Regions from separate parts of the Neorhizobium sp. 2083 genome, predicted to be linked through region 3. Evidence: riboswitches for the same ligand, from Rfam matches in the RefSeq annotation. Region 3 holds a riboswitch; each other region holds the start of a gene.
What was found. Region 3 has a riboswitch for cobalamin ahead of J2X76_RS28635 (CbtB-domain containing protein). Riboswitches for the same ligand answer to the same signal wherever they lie in the genome.

Region 1 (4,764 bases), on a different contig from region 3:
GCCGGGTCAACGCCTTCCTGGAGAATTTCCCGGGCCTGACGCCACCGGCGATCGCGGCGCTCACCACCCATGACACGCACGCAGCCGTGACGCTCGACGAGCAGCTCGTTTATGGAACATTGGTCGATTTCCAGCGGGAGTTCGACAGCGAGACGCGCGATATCGGCTGGCTGCATTTCTTCGTCTCGGACCGGGTGATCATCACCACCCGCCTGCAGCCCCTGCGCTCGATCGACCGGGTGCGGGCAGCGATCGAAAAGAACGCCTCGCGCTACAAAAAGCCGATCGACGTGTTCGAGACGCTGGTGGCCGAATTCCAGCGCACGCTGATCGCGCTGGTGATGGAACTCACCGAAGAGATGAACATCATCGAGGATTTCGTCTACGACAACACGCCGCGCGACGAGAGGCGCAGGCTGGCGCCGATCAGGCGGACCGTGGTCCGGCTGCATCGGCACTTAAGGACCGTGCTGACGCTGCTGCGGCGCGCTGCGGCAAGCGATGACGATGAGATGCCGCCCGGTTTCGACGATGCCGCTTCGCGGCTGATCGGCCGGCTGGAGGCTGCGGACCACGACGTCTATGCACTGCAGGAACGGGCCCGGCTGCTGCACGAGGAAATCGACTCGAAGCTTTCCTCCGAGACCAACCGGCACCTCTACATCCTGTCGCTGATGACCGCCTTCCTGCTGCCGCCGACCTTGGTCACCGGCTTTTTCGGCATGAATACCTCGTCGCTCCCCTTCGCGGGAAACGGCAACGGCACGGCCTATGCCTTCAGCCTGATCGTCATCTCGGTGCTTGCCGCCTGGTGGCTGCTGAAACGCACCGGAATTCTCTGAACCGCGGACGAACGAATACGCGTCCGGCTTCGATGCCGGACGAGCTCGACAGTCTGGCCATGCGTTCCTAGAAATAAGGCGAATAGCAGGTCTGGCGCGGGCCGTAGTTCGGCTGGAAGGAGTTCGAATAGGCGTCGTAGGAGCGATAACGCTCGGCGCACCATTCGTAGTGACGCGGATTGATGTCGTCGCCGCCGTCATAGGCGGGGGCCGGTTCGACGTAACGCGGCTGTGCGGCGATGGCGCCGCCGATCAATGCGCCTGCGCCGAATGCGGCAAGCGGGAACCAATAGCCGTTGTGGCGGCGATAACCGGGACGGTAGTCGCGGTGGCCGCGATATCCGCCATACCAGCCGCCGCCATGACGGCGGTACTGCACGAGGGCCACGTCTGGACCGGCGTTCGTTTCCATCCCGGCCGCCGGAGCGGCCATACGCGGCATGGCCTGAGCCGGCATCAACGAGCCGGCGAGAACGGCAGCGGCGATCCCCGCGACCGCAAGCGTCTTGAAAAACGTCATGTTAAGCCCCCAAACCCTTGGCTATTTCAACTTCGCCGGTAGATTATGCTGGATATCCCGCGAGTTCAATTTCGGCGCGACTTTAGGAAATTCATCCTGAATGCGTGATTAACGTCGTTCCGACGAAGGAAACCCGGCCGCGCGTCTGCAGCGGCCGGGTTTTCGTCTTGAGACGACCAATGCCTGATTACCTGTAGGGCGAAACGCAGGATCGGCGGATACCGGCGCTCGCTACGTAAGTGTTGTCGAAGGCTCGATAGGTCCGGTAGCGGCTTTCGCACCAGGCGACGTGGCGGCTGCCGTAACCCCGGTCCGCCTGGATGGCACCGCCGATAAGCGCGCCGGCACCGAAGGCTGCCAACGGGAACCAGAAACCGTTGTGGTAGCGATAACCGGGGCGGCGTTCGCGGTAACCGCGGTGGCCGCCATACCAGCCGTAGCGGTCACGCCGGCCGTAGTCGCGCCGCAGCAGCTGGACATTGGTGATATTGCCGGTGTCGGAAATGCCGGCCGGGGGAGCGGGCATCTGGATGGCCTGCGCGGGCACAAGGCCGGCAAATGTGGTCGCGACGGCGACCGCCGCCGCGGTCAGGCGCAAACGAAAAGCACTCATCCTGGGTTTCCTCTCATGGTTTTCGATTGAAAACCTAACGCAGGCCACAGGACTTCGTTCCTATGACCGGCCGCTTCGCAACGAACGGCCGATCACGAATTGGCGATAAGCAGCAATAGATCAGGCGACGATCGAAAGCTTCGCCTGGTCGCCCTGCAGCCGGTTGACCATGAAGTTCGAATACCATTCGACGAACTGCATGACGCCGCCTTCGTGCAGCGGCGAATAGGGACCAGGTTCATAAGCCGGCGAGCGGATGCCGAAGGCATTTTCCTCGACGATCTGGCGGTCCTGGTCGTTGGTCATGTTCCAGACATGCGTCAGCTCTTCGAGATTGTAGTCGACGCCCTCGACCGCATCCTTGTGAACCAGCCATTTGGTGGTGACCGCCGTCTCCTCGGGCCCAAGCGGGGTGACCCGGAACGAGATCGCGTGGTCGCCGAGAATGTGGTTCCAGCTGCTCGGATAGTGGAAGAGCAGCATGGTGCCGATCGAGTTGATCGTCACGTCGTCGGAAAGCCTGCGCTGGACGGCGTTGCGGCCGGTCATCGTGTAGCTCTCGGCATCCTCGATCAGCGGCATGCGCGCAACGCGGAACTGGCCGGTCTCGTCCATGCGGAATTCGCTCGGCAACCCGGCCTCCTCGCAGCGCTGCCAATGGGCGGCGATGACCGGATCGTCCTTGGCGCCCTGGACGCCGGTCGCGGTCGGCGATTCCGGATAGGTGCGGCAGAGTTCCGGATGGTTCGCGGCGCAGTGGTAGCACTCGCGGTTGTTTTCCCAGACAAGCTTCCAGTTGCCCTTCTCGATGATCGTCGACTGGTGGGCGACCTTGGCTTCCCACAGGCGATGCGGTGCCAGATAAGGTTCGATCGAGGCCCGGACCGGCGCGAAATCCGGCGCTTCATTGGCAAGGCAGATGAAGATATAGCCGGCGACGCTCTCGCAATGGACCTTCTTCATGGCGAACTGGGTCTTGTCGAAGTCCTGGCCCATCTGGCGGCCGACCAGAAGCGAGCCGTCCAGCTCGTAGGTCCATTGATGGTAGGGACAGACAAGCCGGACCGCCGAGCCATGCTCCTTGGTGCAGACGCGGCTGCCACGATGACGGCATGTGTTGTGCAGGGCGCGGATCTGGTTGTCACGGCCACGCACGACGACGACCGGATAATCGCCGATCTGCAGGGTGAAATAGGCTCCAGCCTTGGGCAACTCGCAATCATGGCCGACGAACAGCCAGTCGCGATACCAGATCATTTCCAGATCGAGCTTGTAGTAACTGGGATCGGTATAGAAGGCCTGCTCGAGGCTGAAACCTTCGCGACGGTTCTTGAGCTGCCGCAGGGCCTGATTGCGAATTTCCATATAACCTTCCTCGTCAAAAATGGACAGCGGAAGGACATGGAAATGCCGGCCGGCCTCAAGGCCCACCCCAAACCCTGTCCCGAACGCCCGCCGCGTCCGGTCGTCGTCTTTTGTCCCGAGGCTGGTTTCCGGGCTCAGGAGCTGTCCCTTGAGGGGACGGGCCCAGCGCCTTCCCGGGCGGCCTTTTCGGCTCTTTCCCAGTGGCTCATGCCAGGCTTTGTTGCTCCACCACCGTTGCGGGGGCAGCGCCGGATCGAGGTTTTCAAGGCCCCTGCCGGCTTCCCAATTCTCCGCCTCCCTAGTTCGGCGGCACCCTGAGATCGAAGCGGATATAATCATCGAGCATGCGTGTCGCATAGGCGACATTGCGACATCGGCAACCGCGTTGGCGACAGCGGCAAAACGGGTCAAAATGCAACACTCCAGCTCCGCGAAAGCGAAACCTGTCATTAACAGATAGGCCATAAAATCCCGGCTCGAATGGGAGCGACGCCACCGTGCAGGCAAAGGGAAAGATCCGCTACTACGACGCCCCTCCACCAAAGCCTCCGGCGCCGGTGGTCGTGAAAACGGCTGCCCATTCGGAATTCCTGCGGACGGGGCGCATTGCCCGCTACAATCCGATCTGGCTGCCGGCCGAGCGCCGCTATCTCACCCATGACGAAGTCGCCGAGCGCACCGGCAAGAGGCTCGAGGCAGCCGGAGAAGCCAGCCACAACCGGATCAACTCCTTCCACCGCTCGATCAAGTTCCCGAAGATCGTCTTTCATCACACGCTCGATGAACGGCCGCATCTCGGCTACTGCCACGTCACCGCGGCAAGAACTCTGCTTGCACGCGGCGTGCCGGTCAGCTGGTCCTTCTACATCGCCAACTTCTTCTCCGAGATCGGCGACAAGGAAACGTTCTTCGAGCGGATCAGCACGGCCTATTCGCGCATGTATTTTGCCGTCGCGGTCGAACGCGAGGCCGGCCAGCCGCTGCAGATCAACCGCTCGATCCGCAAGAACGGCCTGCTGTTCCAGACCAACGATCCGACGGAAGCGATCAAGAACGTGCTGATGCTCGGCACTTCCAATGAAATGCTTCGCGAGATCATCAAAAAGCTTTGAAGCCGGACTGGTCCGCGTTATTGACGGGCGGACATGACGGCTCAGATCATCGACATCACCCGGGAGCATGACGGCGCGCTCGCCAAAGCCTGCGCCGTGCTTGGCGACGGCCTGCCGGTGGCAATCCCCACCGAAACGGTCTACGGGCTTGCGGCCGATGCCACCAATCCCGCCGCCATCACCCGGATCTATGAAACGAAGGGCCGGCCGCGCTTCAACCCGCTGATCTGCCACATGTCGGACCTCGACATGGCCGAGCGTTATGCGGAGTTCGATCCCATTTCGCGAAAACTTGCGGAAGCTTTCTGGCCG
Region 2 (4,764 bases), on a different contig from region 3:
CTCTTCCGCATAGCCCCCAGCCGCGGCCCCAATCCTATTCCCGAGTTCGTCATACCGTTTGACGAAGCGTGGTGCGAAGTCGTTGAACAGACCGAGCATGTCGTCAGATATCAGGATCTGGCCGTCGCAGGCTGCTGAAGCACCGATCCCGATTGTCGGAACCGGGATAGTCCCGTTACCTCCCGGGCGAAGGTCTCGACCCTACCCTCAATGACAACCGCGAAGGCTCCTGAGTTTCTGACGGCCTCGGCGTCACGCCTGATCTTCGCAACCTCTTCGTCGGAATGACCGACGGACCGGTATCGGGCCCGCAATATGAACCTGCTGGGGCATCAGGCCAATGTGAACAAGAACGAGGACGCCCCGAGAAGTGAGGAAGGAAATGGTCTCGGCCATTTCCTCACCACCTTCAAGTTCGACCGCATCGCATCCGGTTTCCTGGAGAATGCGCACAGCATTGCGATAGGCCAGCTCCTTGGATTCCTGGTAGCTTCCAAATGGCATATCGACGACCACGCAGGATTTGCCGACACCTCGCATCACCGCCCTGCCGTGCGCAATCATCACGTCGAGCGTCACCCCCACGGTGCTGTCCAGACCGTAAAGCACCATGCCGAGGGAATCTCCGACAAGCAGGAGATCGCAATGTTCATCAACGAACCGCACCATCGGCGTTGTATGGCGGTCAGGCATACGATCGGCGTTCCACCCTTCATCGCCCGGATACGACTGGGGTTTAAGCGTGTGGCGGAGCCCGCGGCACTCATCGCGCCTCTCCTGTCCCACACTCGCGCCTCTTTCGCGATCATCCGGTTGTCGAGGAGCTTGGTCTTGCCGATCCGCACGAACAGTGCAACGACGACCGGATCTTCTATCCTGCCGACATTCTGCAATGCGCATGGGATTTTTCGAGTTCCAACCAAACCTTGTTCGTGCCGCCCCAGGAGATTGACAACTCATGCCTATGTAATGTTATTACATCCTTGATGAATGTAACGTAATAACATTATTGATCGCACGATTGACCGCCGGGCGCTATGCAGCGGCAGTACGTCGTTCGTGGAAAACCTAACAACAACGGAAGGAACCCAATGAGACCAGTTCACCCCCGTGCACGCATCATAGCCGTTGTGGCTGCAACTTTTTTTCTCGTTGGCACTGGCGCCATAGCGGATGAAGATAAGGAAACGAAGGAGGCTTGGCGTCTCTTCATCGCCGATCATACTCATCCGGTTGTCCGAGCCATCGATTTTTCCGACGGCAGGGAACTCGGCCGCTACAATGTAAAGGGTCATGCCGCTTTGACGGCGAGTGCGTCGGGCCGGACGGTGTTCGTCGCCCAGAGCGAAGCCGATATCGTCCATGTCATAAAGACCGGCATCGACTTCTCCGATCACGGCGAGCATCGTGACCTTGACGTTTCCGATCCAGCCCTTCTGCCCGTCAGCTTCGAAGACAAGCGGCCGGGACATGTGGTTCCGCACGACGATCACGTGATCGTATTTTACGACCTTGGCGGCAAGGCCGACGTTATCGACGAGATGGCTCTTCTCAAAGGCGAAGCCGAGGTCCGAACCGTCGACACGACTAAACCCCATCACGGAGTGGCCGTTGCGATGGGTCGCCATGTACTTGTCTCGGCGCCGAACGCTGAAGTGGAAACGACGCCGAATGAACTGCCGCCACGCGTCGGCCTTCGCGTGATTGATGAGAACATGAGGCAAGTCGGCGAAATCAGCAAATGCACGGACCTTCACGGCGAAGCGACCTCAGCTCGTCTTGTCGCGTTCGGATGCAAGGAGGGTGTGCTCGTTGCCCGGCCCGGAGGAATCGACGGACCGAAAATCGATATCCTTCCCTATCCGCCCGAATTTCCGAAGGGCTATACAGGCACGCTTCTCGGCGGCAAGGCGATGCAGTTCTTCCTGGGCAATTACGGCGAGGACAAGGTCGTTCTGATTGATCCCGATAACGAGCACCCGTTCCGGCTGATCGAGTTGCCAACCCGCCGGATCGATTTCCTTGTCGATCCCGCGATGCCCCGCAACGCTTACATCCTCACGGAAGATGGCGACCTCCATGTGCTCGACGTGGTCAAGGGCGGAATCGTCCGCAAGGCAAAGATCACCGAGCCCTATAGCAAGGATGGCCATTGGCGCGATCCACGTCCTCGCCTGGCGGTGGCCGATGGGCATATTGCCATAACTGATCCCAGGCATTCGCTTGTCCGGATTGTCGATGCGCAAACCCTAAAAGAGACCCGAACGATCGCCGTGCAAGGGAAGCCCTTCTCGGTCGTCGCGGTCGGCGGTTCCGGCTTAGCACACTGACATCGCGGGAACCACGGTCGGAATCCGGGAATTCCGCTTCCGATTCCGACCAATTCGCTTTGAAATGACGATACCGCACGCCTTGGCTGACGGCCTGAAACTGACGAACCGGGCCTCCTGCCGCCGGCTGCGATCGTCGATCAGCGGTCCAGTGCTTCCCGAATCCTGCATCGTCTCCACAATTATGGTCTAAAAGCGCCGCTTCAGGATCTTGCCGGTGGAGCCGAGGTGAAGAGGCGCGTCGGGATCGTCAGCCAGCGTGACCGTGTGCCATCCGATGGCTGGTTGACACCCGGCTACGGCAGTATACGGTCTGCGCCGTCAAGGTTCTTCCGTCTCTGCGACGGAAGCTAAGAGGGAATCCGGTGTAAACCCGGAGCTGTCCCGCAACTGTGAACGGCGAGCCGTTCGTCCAACATGTCACTGGCAGAGAATGCCGGGAAGACGGACGATCAAGGCTTTGACCCGTAAGCCAGGAGACCTGCCTGACGTTTGGGATTTCCGTGGTCGGGGTGTGCCACAGGAATGAAGGTGCTTTTGGGCTCGCGCCCGATCGCGCCGTCATTTTTGCTGCCTCCTCGCAAGTGATAGAGATTGAGGCAGTGGGCAAGGACGACAACCTCACCGACACGATATCGAGGCGTGCGATCCTGCTGATCGCCAAGTCCGCGTTTGCGGCTTCGCCGCATCTCGAAATGCAACGCCTGGCCCATCGCATCGCGGTGTTTCACCCTGGTGCCAAAGTCCGTTTCGCATTTACCGAACAGGGCACGCCATCCCTCCGCGAGGCCTTGTCGAGCCTGTTGGACCAGGATGTCGATGCCGTCGTGATCGTACCACTCGTCCTGCCCATGGAGCCGAGCTTTCATATCTGGCTGACGAGATCCCTGAAGCGGTGGAAGGCTTTGGCCGAGCGGCCGTGGCCGGCCCTGTCGATCACAAGGGACATTGCATCCAGCCCGCTGATGGCTCCGCTTCTTGGCGATCTGCTTAAAACGACAGAGGCGCTAGCAGAAACACCCGGGCGGAAATTCTCTGCCGAGGGTTCGTTGATCCCACCACAGAAACGGCGTGTCCTCGTTTGCGAAGGCGGAGCCTGCAACAGCGCCGGTGCCGACGCCATCTGGAACCACATCCGCAACCAGCAGGAACGCCGCAATCTGCGTGTGGTCGGCGACGGCACGATGACGGTCAAATCCACCTGCCTCGGTCCCTGTGGTCTGGCGCCGGTCCTGCAGGTCTTTCCCGAGGGCACTTATTGCGGCGGCGTCACCGAAGAGGCGGTCGACCGGATCATCACAGAACATCTGCTCGGCGGCCATGTCGTCGAGGACTTTGCCTATCACCCGACTGGCCGCAAGCAGCGACTTCGCGTGCGTTAAAACAAGACTAAGGAGAGAGACTTGCCTTCGAAAATCCTATCCGGCCCCACGGCGGCCTTGCTGGCCGCCTCGGTATTCGTCGTCGCATCCGCTGCTGTTGCGGCCGAGCCGTTGCGGATCGGCGCGACATATATCACCAGCGGCACCGATCCGGCCAGGGCATCGAACGGCTGGGCGCTGACCAGCCATGGTGTCGGCGAAAACCTCTTCACCGTCGACAAGGAAGGCAAACTTGTTCCCGAACTTGCGGAAAAGGCAGAACGTACCGGCGATCTGACTTGGACGATCACGCTGAAGGCCTACCGGAGGTTCTCCGATGGAACGCCGGTCACCGCCAAGACGCTCGCGGCGGGTTTCGACAACACCTTCGCCAACAACAAGGCGGCGCTCGCCACAGGCGGCAAGCTAAGCTTCGAAGCGGCCGGCGACCTGACTCTCAAGGTCACGACCGAGAAGCCGGTTCCACTCATCCAGTCGCTGTTCGCCGAATGGCCGCTGATTGCCTACAAGCCGGTTGGCAACGGCAATGCCGTGTTCACCGGCCCCTACAAGATCGCCGGCTTCAAGACGGATGCGTCGATCAAGCTCGAACCGAACGCCTATTTCGCTGCCTCGGAAAAACGCTCGCCGGTCGAGTTCCGCAAATTCGGCGAAGCACAGACGATGACGCTGGCGCTGGAATCGGGCGAACTGGACCTCGCTTTCGGCCTCCCGTCGGAAGCGGTGACTCGCCTGAAGGCGAATCCGGAACTCACCATCAAGTCGTTCCCCGTCGGTTATCAGTATCTCGCGTTTTTCAACACCACGCGCCCGCTGCTCGGCGACGTGAAGGTGCGCCAGGCCCTGGATTTCGCTTTCGACCGCAAGGAACTGTCGGCCGCGATCAGCGGCGGCGAGCCGGCAACCGGCGCCTTTGCCTCCTATTTCCCGTTCGCGGGCAGGCAAGCCCGACCAACGGACCTTGCCAAGGCAGCGGCGCTTCTCGATGCGGCAGGTTGGACGAAGGGTGCGAGCGGGATACTCGAAAAGGACGGCAGACCGCTTCGCCTCCT
Region 3 (4,764 bases):
GTAGAAACCGGCTTTCGGCATCGGCATTGCCGCGGGAAGGATATCGACCTTGCCGGCGGTTGCCTTTCCCGCCGCGAGGGCGGCAAGCCGTCTGGCGAGAAGCCGCATATTGTCCGGGCCGCCCTCGCGAAAGCAGGCGAGGATCGCGGAAAGCTGATCTGGCGAAACCGTCGATGCTTCGGCCAGCCGCTCGTCGCGGATGCTGCATTCGCCGGGCAGCAAGGCAAGTGCGATCTTTCTGGCACGTGCGAGCCGCGAAAGCTCCTCGACGCCATAGGACCATCGATCGTAGCCGCCAAGGATGCGCACGAGGATGACCTTGGCCCGGGCGGCCGTCTTCTCGATCCACAGGTCCACGGACATCGGGTGGCGGAGATCGGAGAGGTTGGTCAGGCGCAGCGTTGCGGCGAGGCCGGCCTCATCGCTTGCCGGATGCGCGCTGTCCCAAGCGGCCGAAACACCGTTCAAATCGCTGCCGGAAAAGGACAGCACCACCACATCGGCCGGCGACTGGTTGAGGTCGACCGGTTCGATCAGGTCGTCGAGCGACGACGATGTGGTGGCGAGTATATGCATCCTTTTCTCAGACTGCTTTCCTACGGCCGATCAGGCGGCCAGCATCCTTTCGATCGCGGCGCGGTCGATGCCTTTTTCGCCGATGACGACGAGGCGGCTCGCCCGCGTTTCGCCCGGCGCCCAGGCGCGGTCGAAATAGTGGTTCACCCGCGATCCTACCGCCTGGACCTGCAGGCGCATCGGCTTGTTCGCGACTTCCACGAAGCCTTTTATGCGCAACACATTCTCTGCTTCCGCCGTGGCGGAGATGCGGGCTGCGAGGCTCTCGGCATCGGCTACCGCGGCCAGATCGACGACAAAACTATCGAAATCGTCGTGATCGTGATCCAGTTCGTCGTCGTGATGGGTCTTGCGGTTTTCGATATCGTCCTCGACGGCAAGGCCGAGCCCGATCAGCACGGCCGGGTCGATGGCGCCGTTGGCGGCCGAGACGATCTTGACGGCGCGCGGCAGATGGGCGGAGACGCGGTCTTTGGCGGTGGCAAGGCCGGCGACGTCGAGAAGGTCGCTCTTGGTGAGCACGATCATGTCGGCGCAGGCGACCTGGTCCTCGAACACTTCCTCGACCGGATCGTCGTGATCGATCGAGCCGTCCGCCTGCCGCTGGGCTTCGAGCGCCTCGTGGTCGTCGGCAACGCGGCCTTCGGCAAGCGCCAGCCCATCGACCACGGCAATGACGCCATCCACCGTCACGCGCGCCTTCACATCCGGCCACTGGAAGGCCTGGACGAGCGGTTTTGGCAGCGCGAGGCCGGAGGTCTCGATGAGGATGTGGTCGACACGCGGTTCGATGGCCAGGATCTGGTCGATCGCCGGCACGAAATCATCCGCCACGGTGCAGCAGATGCAGCCGTTGGCGAGTTCGATGATGTTGTCCTCGGGGCAGCTTTCGATGCCGCAGCCCTTCAGTACGTCGCCATCGATGCCGACATCGCCGAACTCGTTGACGATGATCGCCAGCCGCTTGCCCTTGAGGTTCTCGATCAGGTTGCGGATCAGCGTGGTCTTGCCGGCTCCCAGAAACCCGGTGACGACGGTGCAGGGAACGCGGTCGAACGAAACGCTCATGATGGCATGTCCTCGTGATGATGAAAGGGTGGAATGCGGGCCGTCATGCCCTTGCCGCGCAGGCAGGCCGGGCGGCCGCGAAGGGGAAGGAAACCGCGCTCGTCCTCGGCCAGCATCATCGCCCCGGTAACGATGTCATCGACATTGTCGAGCGACAGATGGCCGAAGACATAGGACCAGCCGCTGCGGTGGTTGAAAGCCGCGCTCGGGCTCTTTTCGCAATTGGCAAGGCAGGTGACGGGCTTCACCGCGATCGGCTTGCCGGCGGCCGCATCACGCAGCGCCGCGATCAGCGCGATGCCGGGCCGGATTTCGCTATCAGACTCGTCGCGGCAGTTGGTGCAGACGAAGATCGTAACATCGGCCGGGTCGCCGCTTGCCGGATCATCTGGTCGGAGGTCACTCATCGGTCAGCCGCGTTCCCGCCGGGGTCGAAAATCGGGGCGCGGAGCAGGAGGCCAAAACCCCCTGCGGTGATCGAGAAACTTCCTCCGGAGCACCCCGCCCGGTGAAGCAGAATTGTCGGACGGCAGGTCTCCTGGCTCGCGGGTCGACGCCATTTGCCTGCCTTCCCGGTTTCCCAGTGGCTTGACGGCCGAACGGCCGTTTTAGGCAATGGCTCGCCGCCTACAGTTGCGGGGGCAGCCGCGGCATTGACCCTGAAAGGGTCGCACCGCATTCTCTCTTAGCCCTCCCCGTTGCCGGAAAGGGACCATCTCCTTCCAAGTACGCCCGGTCGCACGCCCATGTCAATGCGTCGCAAAGGCGATTGCCGTGACGCCGAATTCGTCTATAGTGGCCGGGCCTATGGTGCCCGAAAGGGTTTAGAGGGAATGCGGTGCGACGGAATTTCGACGTCCAACCCGCGGCTGCCCCCGCAACTGTAAGCGGAAAGTCTTGACCCAAAACGGCCGTTCGGCCGTCAAGCCACTGGGAAACCGGGAAGGCGGGACAAGGCGTCCGATCCGCGAGCCAGGAGACCTGCCAAAGGCGGCAAAGAACTTGAACGGCCCTCGGGTGGAGGGCGAAAGGACGAGACCATGGTTACGAATTCTGCTGCAACTGCAGTCAGCCTCTCCGCTTCGAAGATCATTCCCCTCAGCATGACGGCCCTGCTCGGCCTGTTCATCGTCGGCTTTGTCGGCTTCTCGCATCTGGAAGTCGTCCACAATGCCGCCCATGACACGCGCCACTCGCTCGCCTTCCCCTGCCACTGAGGAGATCTCCCAAATGTCGCTGTTTCGTAACATCGTCTTCACGGCGGTGATCGCCGGACTGTTGTCCGGATTGCTGCTCACCGTGATGCAGAGCTTCTCCACCGTGCCGCTGATCCTCAAGGCGGAAGTATTCGAAAATGCCGCACCCGAGGCGGGCCACAGCCATGACGCTGCACCCGCGGCAGCCGGTACAGCGGCACCTGCTGCCGATCACCATCATGAAGAAGAGGCCTGGGCTCCGGCCGACGGTTTCGAGCGCTTCATCTATACGCTCGCCGCAGACATGCTGTCCGGCATCGGCTTCGCCCTCGTCCTGGTCGCGGTTTCGGAAGCATTCGGCGGTTTCAGGGGCTGGCGCGGCGGCCTGATGTTCGGCATTGCCGGCTTCCTCACCGTCATCCTTGCGCCCGGCCTCGGCCTGCCGCCGGAACTGCCCGGCATGCCGGCAGCCGAACTCGGGCCGCGCCAGGTCTGGTGGGTCTCGACGGCTCTCTGCACCGCGATCGGCCTCGGCCTGCTCGTCTATACGCGCTCCGCCGTGTTCGCGGCCCTGGCGATCGTACTTCTTATCGCTCCGCATCTCGTCGGCGCGCCGCTGCCGCCCAGCCATGAAACGGCGGTGCCGATGGATCTCTATGCCCGCTTCGTCAACGCGGTCTATGCCACCAATCTGGTGTTCTGGGCCGTGCTCGGCGCGCTTGCCGGCGTGGTCCGCGAACGATTCCGGGCCGGCGAGGAAGTTTCTGCCGGGACCCCGGCGAAGCTTGCTTCCCGGTGAAGGAGATCGACGAGGCCGCGGCCGAGCGTCATCGCGGCAAGATGGCGAACCGCAAGGCGGTGCAGGATGCTGAAGTGGCGGAGAAGACCCGGGAAAAGGGTCTTCTCATCGTCCATACCGGATCCGGCAAGGGCAAATCCACCGCCGCCTTCGGCCTTGCACTGCGCATGCTCGGCAATAACCGGCGGGTCGGCGTCGTACAGTTCATCAAGGGTGCATGGTCGACCGGGGAGCAGCCGGCGCTTGCCGTCTTCGGCGATCGTGTCGTCTGGCACACGATGGGCGAAGGTTTCACCTGGGAGACCCAGGACCTGAAGCGCGACGTCGCGGCGGCGGAAAAGGCCTGGGAAAAGGCGCTCGAACTGATGTCGGACGAGACGATCGGGCTCGTCATCCTCGACGAACTGAATATCGCCCTTCGCTACGATTACCTCGATCTCGAAAAGATCGTCGCCGCATTGCAGGCACGGCGGCCGGACCTGCATGTGGTCGTTACCGGCCGCAATGCCAAACCGCCGCTCATCGAGGCGGCCGACATGGTCACCGAGATGACGCTGGTCAAGCACCACTTCAAGGCGGGCGTGAAGGCCCAGGCCGGCATCGAGTTCTAGGTCATGGTTCCGGTCACTCCAGCTCGGGCGCTGATGTTCCAGGGAACGGGTTCGGATGTGGGCAAGTCGCTGGTCGTCGCCGGGCTTGCCCGCGCCTTTGTGGCTCGCGGCCTGAAGATCATGCCGTTCAAGCCGCAGAACATGTCGAACAATGCGGCGGTCACCGCCGATGGCGGCGAGATCGGCCGGGCACAGGCGCTGCAGGCGCGGGCGGCGGGCGTGCCGCTCAGCGTCCATATGAACCCGGTGCTCCTGAAGCCGCAGAGCGAGGTCGGCGCGCAGGTCGTGGTGCAGGGCAGGGTCGAAGGCAATGCCAGGGCTGCCGAATACCAGAGCCTCAAACCGGCGCTGATGCCACGGGTTCTGGAAAGTTTTGAAATCCTCCGCAATCAGGCTGATCTCGTTCTCGTCGAGGGCGCCGGGAGCGCCTCGGAAATCAACCTGCGCCGGAACGACATCGCCAATATGGGATTTGCGCGGGCAGCCCAGGTGCCGGTGGTGCTGATCGGCGATA
Region 4 (4,764 bases), on a different contig from region 3:
CGATCGCCTGGAGACACCGCGTTTCCGGGTCTTCGATTTTTGCGCGAATTGCACCTGCCGCCATGCGAAATGGTGTCGATCCCGACGGCGTCGAGGGTGCCGCCCATCCACCTTACAAGCTTCCCGCAATCCATGTGGAATTCAAGCAGGTGGAGCCGCAGGGTGTGCTCACAAGCTGGTGGCGAGGTGTCGGACCTTCCCACAACACCTTCGTGGTCGAGAGTTTCATCGACGAATTGGCTGCAGCGGCGAAGGCCGATCCCGTCGACTATCGCAGACGGCTACTCTCGGAAAATCCGCGCGCGCTGGCCGTGCTTGAGCTCGCGGCAAAAAAGGCGGGATGGGGTGAGGTTTTGATTGGGCGGCAGGGCCGCGGCGTCGCGGTTCAGTTCGCATTCGGAACCTATCTCGCCATGATCGCCGATGTGTCGGTTGCGACAGATGGAACGGTTCGCCTGAAACGCATCATCACAGCGGTCGACTGCGGCCTGACGGTTAATCCGGATACGATCGCCGCCCAGATGGAAGGTGGTGCGCTCTATGGGCTGACTGCGGCTCTCTATGGTGCCATCACGTTCAGCCAGGGCCGCGTCGAGCAAAGCAATTTCGATACCTATCTGCCGCTTCGCATCGATGAAGCCCCTCCCGTGGAAACTTACATCGTACAAAGTGCCGAAGCGCCCGGAGGGATAGGCGAGGCAGCGACGTCTGCCGTCTTCCCTGCCGTCACCAATGCCATTTTTGCAGCGACCGGCAAGCGCATCAGAACATTGCCAGTCAATCCAGAAGAGCTGAAAGCGTGACTATGCTACATGCACTACGTTCGATCTTGTCCATCGCAACGGTCTGCATCCCTGGCCTAGCCGCCGCGGACGCAGGCGACCCGCTTCGGGGCCAGCAGCTCTTCAGCCGTTGTTCCGGGTGTCATTCGGTTCAACCCGAAACGAAGTCCGCGCCCTCCCTTAACGGCGTCGTTGGGCGAAAAGCTGGGTCCGTCGAGGGCTATGCCTATTCCACCGCACTTTCAAACTCTGGCATCATCTGGACCGAAGATGCACTTGACAACTATCTCGCAGGCCCAGCCAAGGCGGTGCGCGGAACGCGAATGACCCTCAGCGTTCCAAGGGATCAGGATCGGGCGGACATCATCGCCTATCTCAAGTCGCTTGGTGGTCAGTGAAGCGTTTCGTCGAGTGCTTTTAATTTACCGACGCCCACCAGGATGAATGTTTGCGGATGACCTTGCCGCGCTCTTGGAGTTCGCCCTCATCTGCCATGCGGAGCCCGGGGGTAATAAACCCTACCTATTGCAGCATAGCTCGACGCGGGCGGAATGACTGCGTTTACGTCACCTCTCGAAAGCTCCTTTTTGCGCGGCTATCGCCAACGACGCGACAACCGCTGCAATAGCGTGGGCGATCAGCCCAAAGAATGCGACGCCAAGGCGTAGACCACCGGGTCGTCGTTCAGCCCCAAGCCGTAAGCGGCCTTCGCCGATGCGGCAAGACGCAACGGTGCTAGGATCGTCGAGGAGGTCGACGTGAAGGCGATACGCAAGAGCGCCTACGGTTTCGAGGTGAAAACCTCCGACGGCATTTATGCCGCCGCCAACCTGCTGAATACCGCCGGCGCCTGGGGCGCGCGGATATCGGCGCAGTTTGGTGAAACGGTACCGATCCGCGCCAGAGGTCCGCAGATGGGCGTGACGGAACCGCTACCGCATCGCATCCTGCCTGTTGTCGGCGTCTGGGCGCATGACCACGGCGGTGGTTATCTGCGCCAGGTCGAGCGCGGCAATATCGGTTTCGGCGGCGGAGCCGAGCGCACCGATGTCCCGCTTGAGACCGGCCATGCCAAAGCGGACCCAGCCCGCCTGCCGGGCCAGTTGCGCTCCCTACTGCCGATCCTGCCGATGCTCGCCCATGTGTCCGTCATCCGCACCTGGTCCGGTTGCGAAGGCTATGTCGAGGACGGTCTCCCGGTCATGGGCGCGTCGGCGACGTGATGGCCGAACTGATTGCGGTTGGGGCGACGGAAATACCCATTTACGATTTCCGGATCGGGCGCTTTAGATCGACCTATTCGCCTTGAAGGGGTACGAACTTACGACCCATCCAAACTTTGATTCAAAGTTTATGCAGATCAGAGATATATGCTTTTCCAACGTTAAGAGCCGAAGGAGAACTTAATCCTGACAGCAACTCGTCGTTTTCTATGGTTCTTGAATATACGTCCTGAATTGTAGATGCGGTTGACACCTCGGCGCTTTCAGGTAAGCCTCCTTCCGTCGAGGTCCCCGACGGTGTGAGCCGGTCGGGGCTAAGAGGGAATTCGGTACGCCGCAAGGCCATTCCGGAGCTGCCCCCGCAACTGTGAGCGGAGAGCCAAGTCCAACTAGCCACTGGGATTGCCCCCGGGAAGGCGGACAAGGCGACGAACCGTGAGCCAGGAGACCTGCCCCGACAGATTGAAGCTCGATGGCCGGGGCGCGCCGTCGGAGCGGCGTCGTGGCTCATTGTCCTGACAGGAATGAGTTGGTTCGTCCTCCGGATTGCCGCTGCCAAACGGCAAATGGAGGAAAAGGACCGGATGCAACTTGTCTCCCCTATCACTGCCGCCAATATGGCAGACCATTGGAATGCTCGCGCCTGGAAATTCGATGGGACCGCATCCCATCGTCGCGACGCCTCATCATGGCGTGCCGTATTCCGTGCCGCGTTGGGCGATGAATCACGCGATGTTGTCGACCTTGGATCGGGAACGGGTGCATGCGCGCTCCTAGCAGCCGGCCTTGGCCATCGAACGACTGCAGTTGATGGTTCTTTAGAGATGCTTTCCCATGCCAAGGCGGCCGCCATCGAAGCCGGTATTGACATCGATTTTATCAACAAGACAATGGACGAAGCGGCGTTGCCGTCCGAGAGCGCCGATATCGTCACTCTTCGCAACGTTCTCTGGACACTTGAAAACCCGCAGGCAGCGCTCGCACTGGCGCGCAGGATCCTGCGACCCGGCGGAAAGCTGCTGCTGTCTGATGGGCTTTGGTTTCGGCATCGCGTGAACGACAGCCGCGATCAGTTCGGCGCAGATCTCCCTTTCTATAATGGCCTGACCGAGGCCGATGCTCGCCACCTCCTGGCTGACGCCGGGTTCGGTCGAGTCGAAAGCTGGCGCCATCTGATGCCCGGCGATCCATACGGCGCAGTCTACGACGATCCAGACACGCCGATCACCTTTTTCATTCTCACCGCAATCGCCCCGGAGTGATCCTCATGTCTCGCAATATCTGGTTAGCCGCGTTGATCGCGGCTATGTTTGGCGCACCTGTCTCGTTGTTCGCGCAGGACGAAATGCGCGTCGTCGAGCCCTTCCAGCTTCAGAAGCTCGACACCCAGACAGGAGGTTTTCAGCTTCGGGCCAACGGAGTGACGGAGACCCTGGTCCAGACGAACCCGGAGGCCGCCACCCTGCCAGCACTTGCCGAGCGATGGGAAACCTCGGCCGACGAGCTTCAATGGATCTTTCATCTGCGTCGCGACGTCACCTTTCATGACGGCAGTCATATGACACCAGGCGCCGTGGCCGCTTCCTTTACGGCGCTTCTTCCTCGCGGCAGCCTGATCAAAAATGCAAAGGTAAAAAGCGTCACCGCTGGTGACAGCACTGTGACGTTCACGCTGGAGCAACCATTCGCCCCGCTACTCGCCTACTTGCTCGACCCGGCCGTTCCAGTCTTGGCCCCGTCATCCTTCGGTCCAGGTGGAGAGGTCACCAGCATCGTCGCGACCGGGCCGTACCGCATTGAAAGCGCCGAGCTACCGCAGGGGCTCAATCTTGTCCGGCACGATGGCTATTGGGGTAAAAGGGCAAAAATCGAGCGGGTTCGCGTGGACGGCGTACCGAATCCCGAAACCAGGGTGAATATCGCGCTTGCGGGCGAAGGCGACCTCGTATTGGAAATCCCGACCACGGCTGTATCGCGGGTCGATCGTTCTGGCGAAGCGCATATCGTTCGTGCGCCGGTCCCGCGTGTCGTGATGATGCTGATCAATGTCAAAAAACCTCAGTTTGCGGACGTCGAAATCAGACGAGCGCTCAGCCTCGCCGTCAACCGAGACGCCATCGCCCGCACGATCATGGGCAGCGCAGAACTTGCCGCCAATCAGTATTTTCCGCCCGCTATGAAGGGATGGCACTTCAGCGACTTCAAGCCCCAGACCTTCGATCTGGCGCAAGCGAACGCGAACCTTGACAAACTGGGCTGGGCTCGCGGCCTTGACGGCATTCGGGAAAAGAATGGCGTCAAGTTTGCGGGCATGATGCGAACCTTCCCGCAACGTGCCTACCTGCCCGTCATTGCAGAGGCGCTCCAGGCCCAGCTCAAGGCAGTAGGTTTCGACCTCACTATTCAGGTCGGGGAATCAAGCCTGATCCCAGAAGCGCAGAACAACGGGACGCTGGAACTCGGCCTTGGAATTCGCACCATGATCTATCAGGTCCCGGATCCGGTCGCACGGCTCACGAGCGATTTCGCGACCGATGCGCCGAGTACCGATGCCACCGGAGCGACGGGCTGGAAGAGCGAGGCCATGCGGGCAGCTGTAGCGGAATATAATCGCACGACCGATCCTGCAGCCCGCCTGCCTCTGCAGCGCAAGATGGCAGACATTCTGCAGGACGAATTGCCGGTCATTCCGATCACCTTTACCGATGAAAAATACGCGGTTTCGGAGCGGCTACAAGGGTTTGTGGCAGATCCGGTCA

Region 1: linked by a shared signal. The riboswitch ahead of J2X76_RS03690 (aromatic ring-hydroxylating dioxygenase subunit alpha) and the one ahead of J2X76_RS28635 (CbtB-domain containing protein) in region 3 are both predicted to bind cobalamin.
Region 2: linked by a shared signal. The riboswitch ahead of J2X76_RS25220 ((2Fe-2S) ferredoxin domain-containing protein) and the one ahead of J2X76_RS28635 (CbtB-domain containing protein) in region 3 are both predicted to bind cobalamin.
Region 4: linked by a shared signal. The riboswitch ahead of J2X76_RS31275 (class I SAM-dependent methyltransferase) and the one ahead of J2X76_RS28635 (CbtB-domain containing protein) in region 3 are both predicted to bind cobalamin.

What each region holds. Positions count from the first base shown of each region.
Region 1 is NZ_JAVDTC010000001.1:689,874-694,637, forward strand. Features, by position in the region: gene J2X76_RS03675 (transporter) at 1-842, shown strand, start outside; gene J2X76_RS03680 (BA14K family protein) at 910-1,362, opposite strand; gene J2X76_RS03685 (BA14K family protein) at 1,550-1,975, opposite strand; gene J2X76_RS03690 (aromatic ring-hydroxylating dioxygenase subunit alpha) at 2,096-3,340, opposite strand; cobalamin riboswitch at 3,442-3,672, opposite strand; gene J2X76_RS03695 (DUF6656 family protein) at 3,838-4,452, shown strand; gene J2X76_RS03700 (L-threonylcarbamoyladenylate synthase) at 4,486-4,764, shown strand, end outside.
Region 2 is NZ_JAVDTC010000007.1:271,699-276,462, forward strand. Features, by position in the region: partial or broken gene J2X76_RS25205 (3-methyl-2-oxobutanoate hydroxymethyltransferase) at 1-960, opposite strand, end outside; gene aztD (zinc metallochaperone AztD) at 1,092-2,330, shown strand; cobalamin riboswitch at 2,638-2,834, shown strand; gene J2X76_RS25220 ((2Fe-2S) ferredoxin domain-containing protein) at 2,933-3,712, shown strand; gene J2X76_RS25225 (ABC transporter substrate-binding protein) at 3,734-4,764, shown strand, end outside.
Region 3 is NZ_JAVDTC010000010.1:161,904-166,667, forward strand. Features, by position in the region: gene cobN (cobaltochelatase subunit CobN) at 1-576, opposite strand, end outside; gene cobW (cobalamin biosynthesis protein CobW) at 607-1,644, opposite strand; gene J2X76_RS28630 (DUF1636 domain-containing protein) at 1,641-2,051, opposite strand; cobalamin riboswitch at 2,155-2,376, opposite strand; cobalamin riboswitch at 2,436-2,648, shown strand; gene J2X76_RS28635 (CbtB-domain containing protein) at 2,685-2,861, shown strand; gene J2X76_RS28640 (CbtA family protein) at 2,875-3,639, shown strand; gene cobO (cob(I)yrinic acid a,c-diamide adenosyltransferase) at 3,636-4,250, shown strand; gene J2X76_RS28650 (cobyric acid synthase) at 4,254-4,764, shown strand, end outside.
Region 4 is NZ_JAVDTC010000017.1:3,494-8,257, forward strand. Features, by position in the region: gene J2X76_RS31265 (molybdopterin cofactor-binding domain-containing protein) at 1-803, shown strand, start outside; gene J2X76_RS31715 (c-type cytochrome) at 806-1,180, shown strand; gene J2X76_RS31270 (FAD-binding oxidoreductase) at 1,541-2,005, shown strand; cobalamin riboswitch at 2,274-2,477, shown strand; gene J2X76_RS31275 (class I SAM-dependent methyltransferase) at 2,590-3,267, shown strand; gene J2X76_RS31280 (ABC transporter substrate-binding protein) at 3,273-4,764, shown strand, end outside.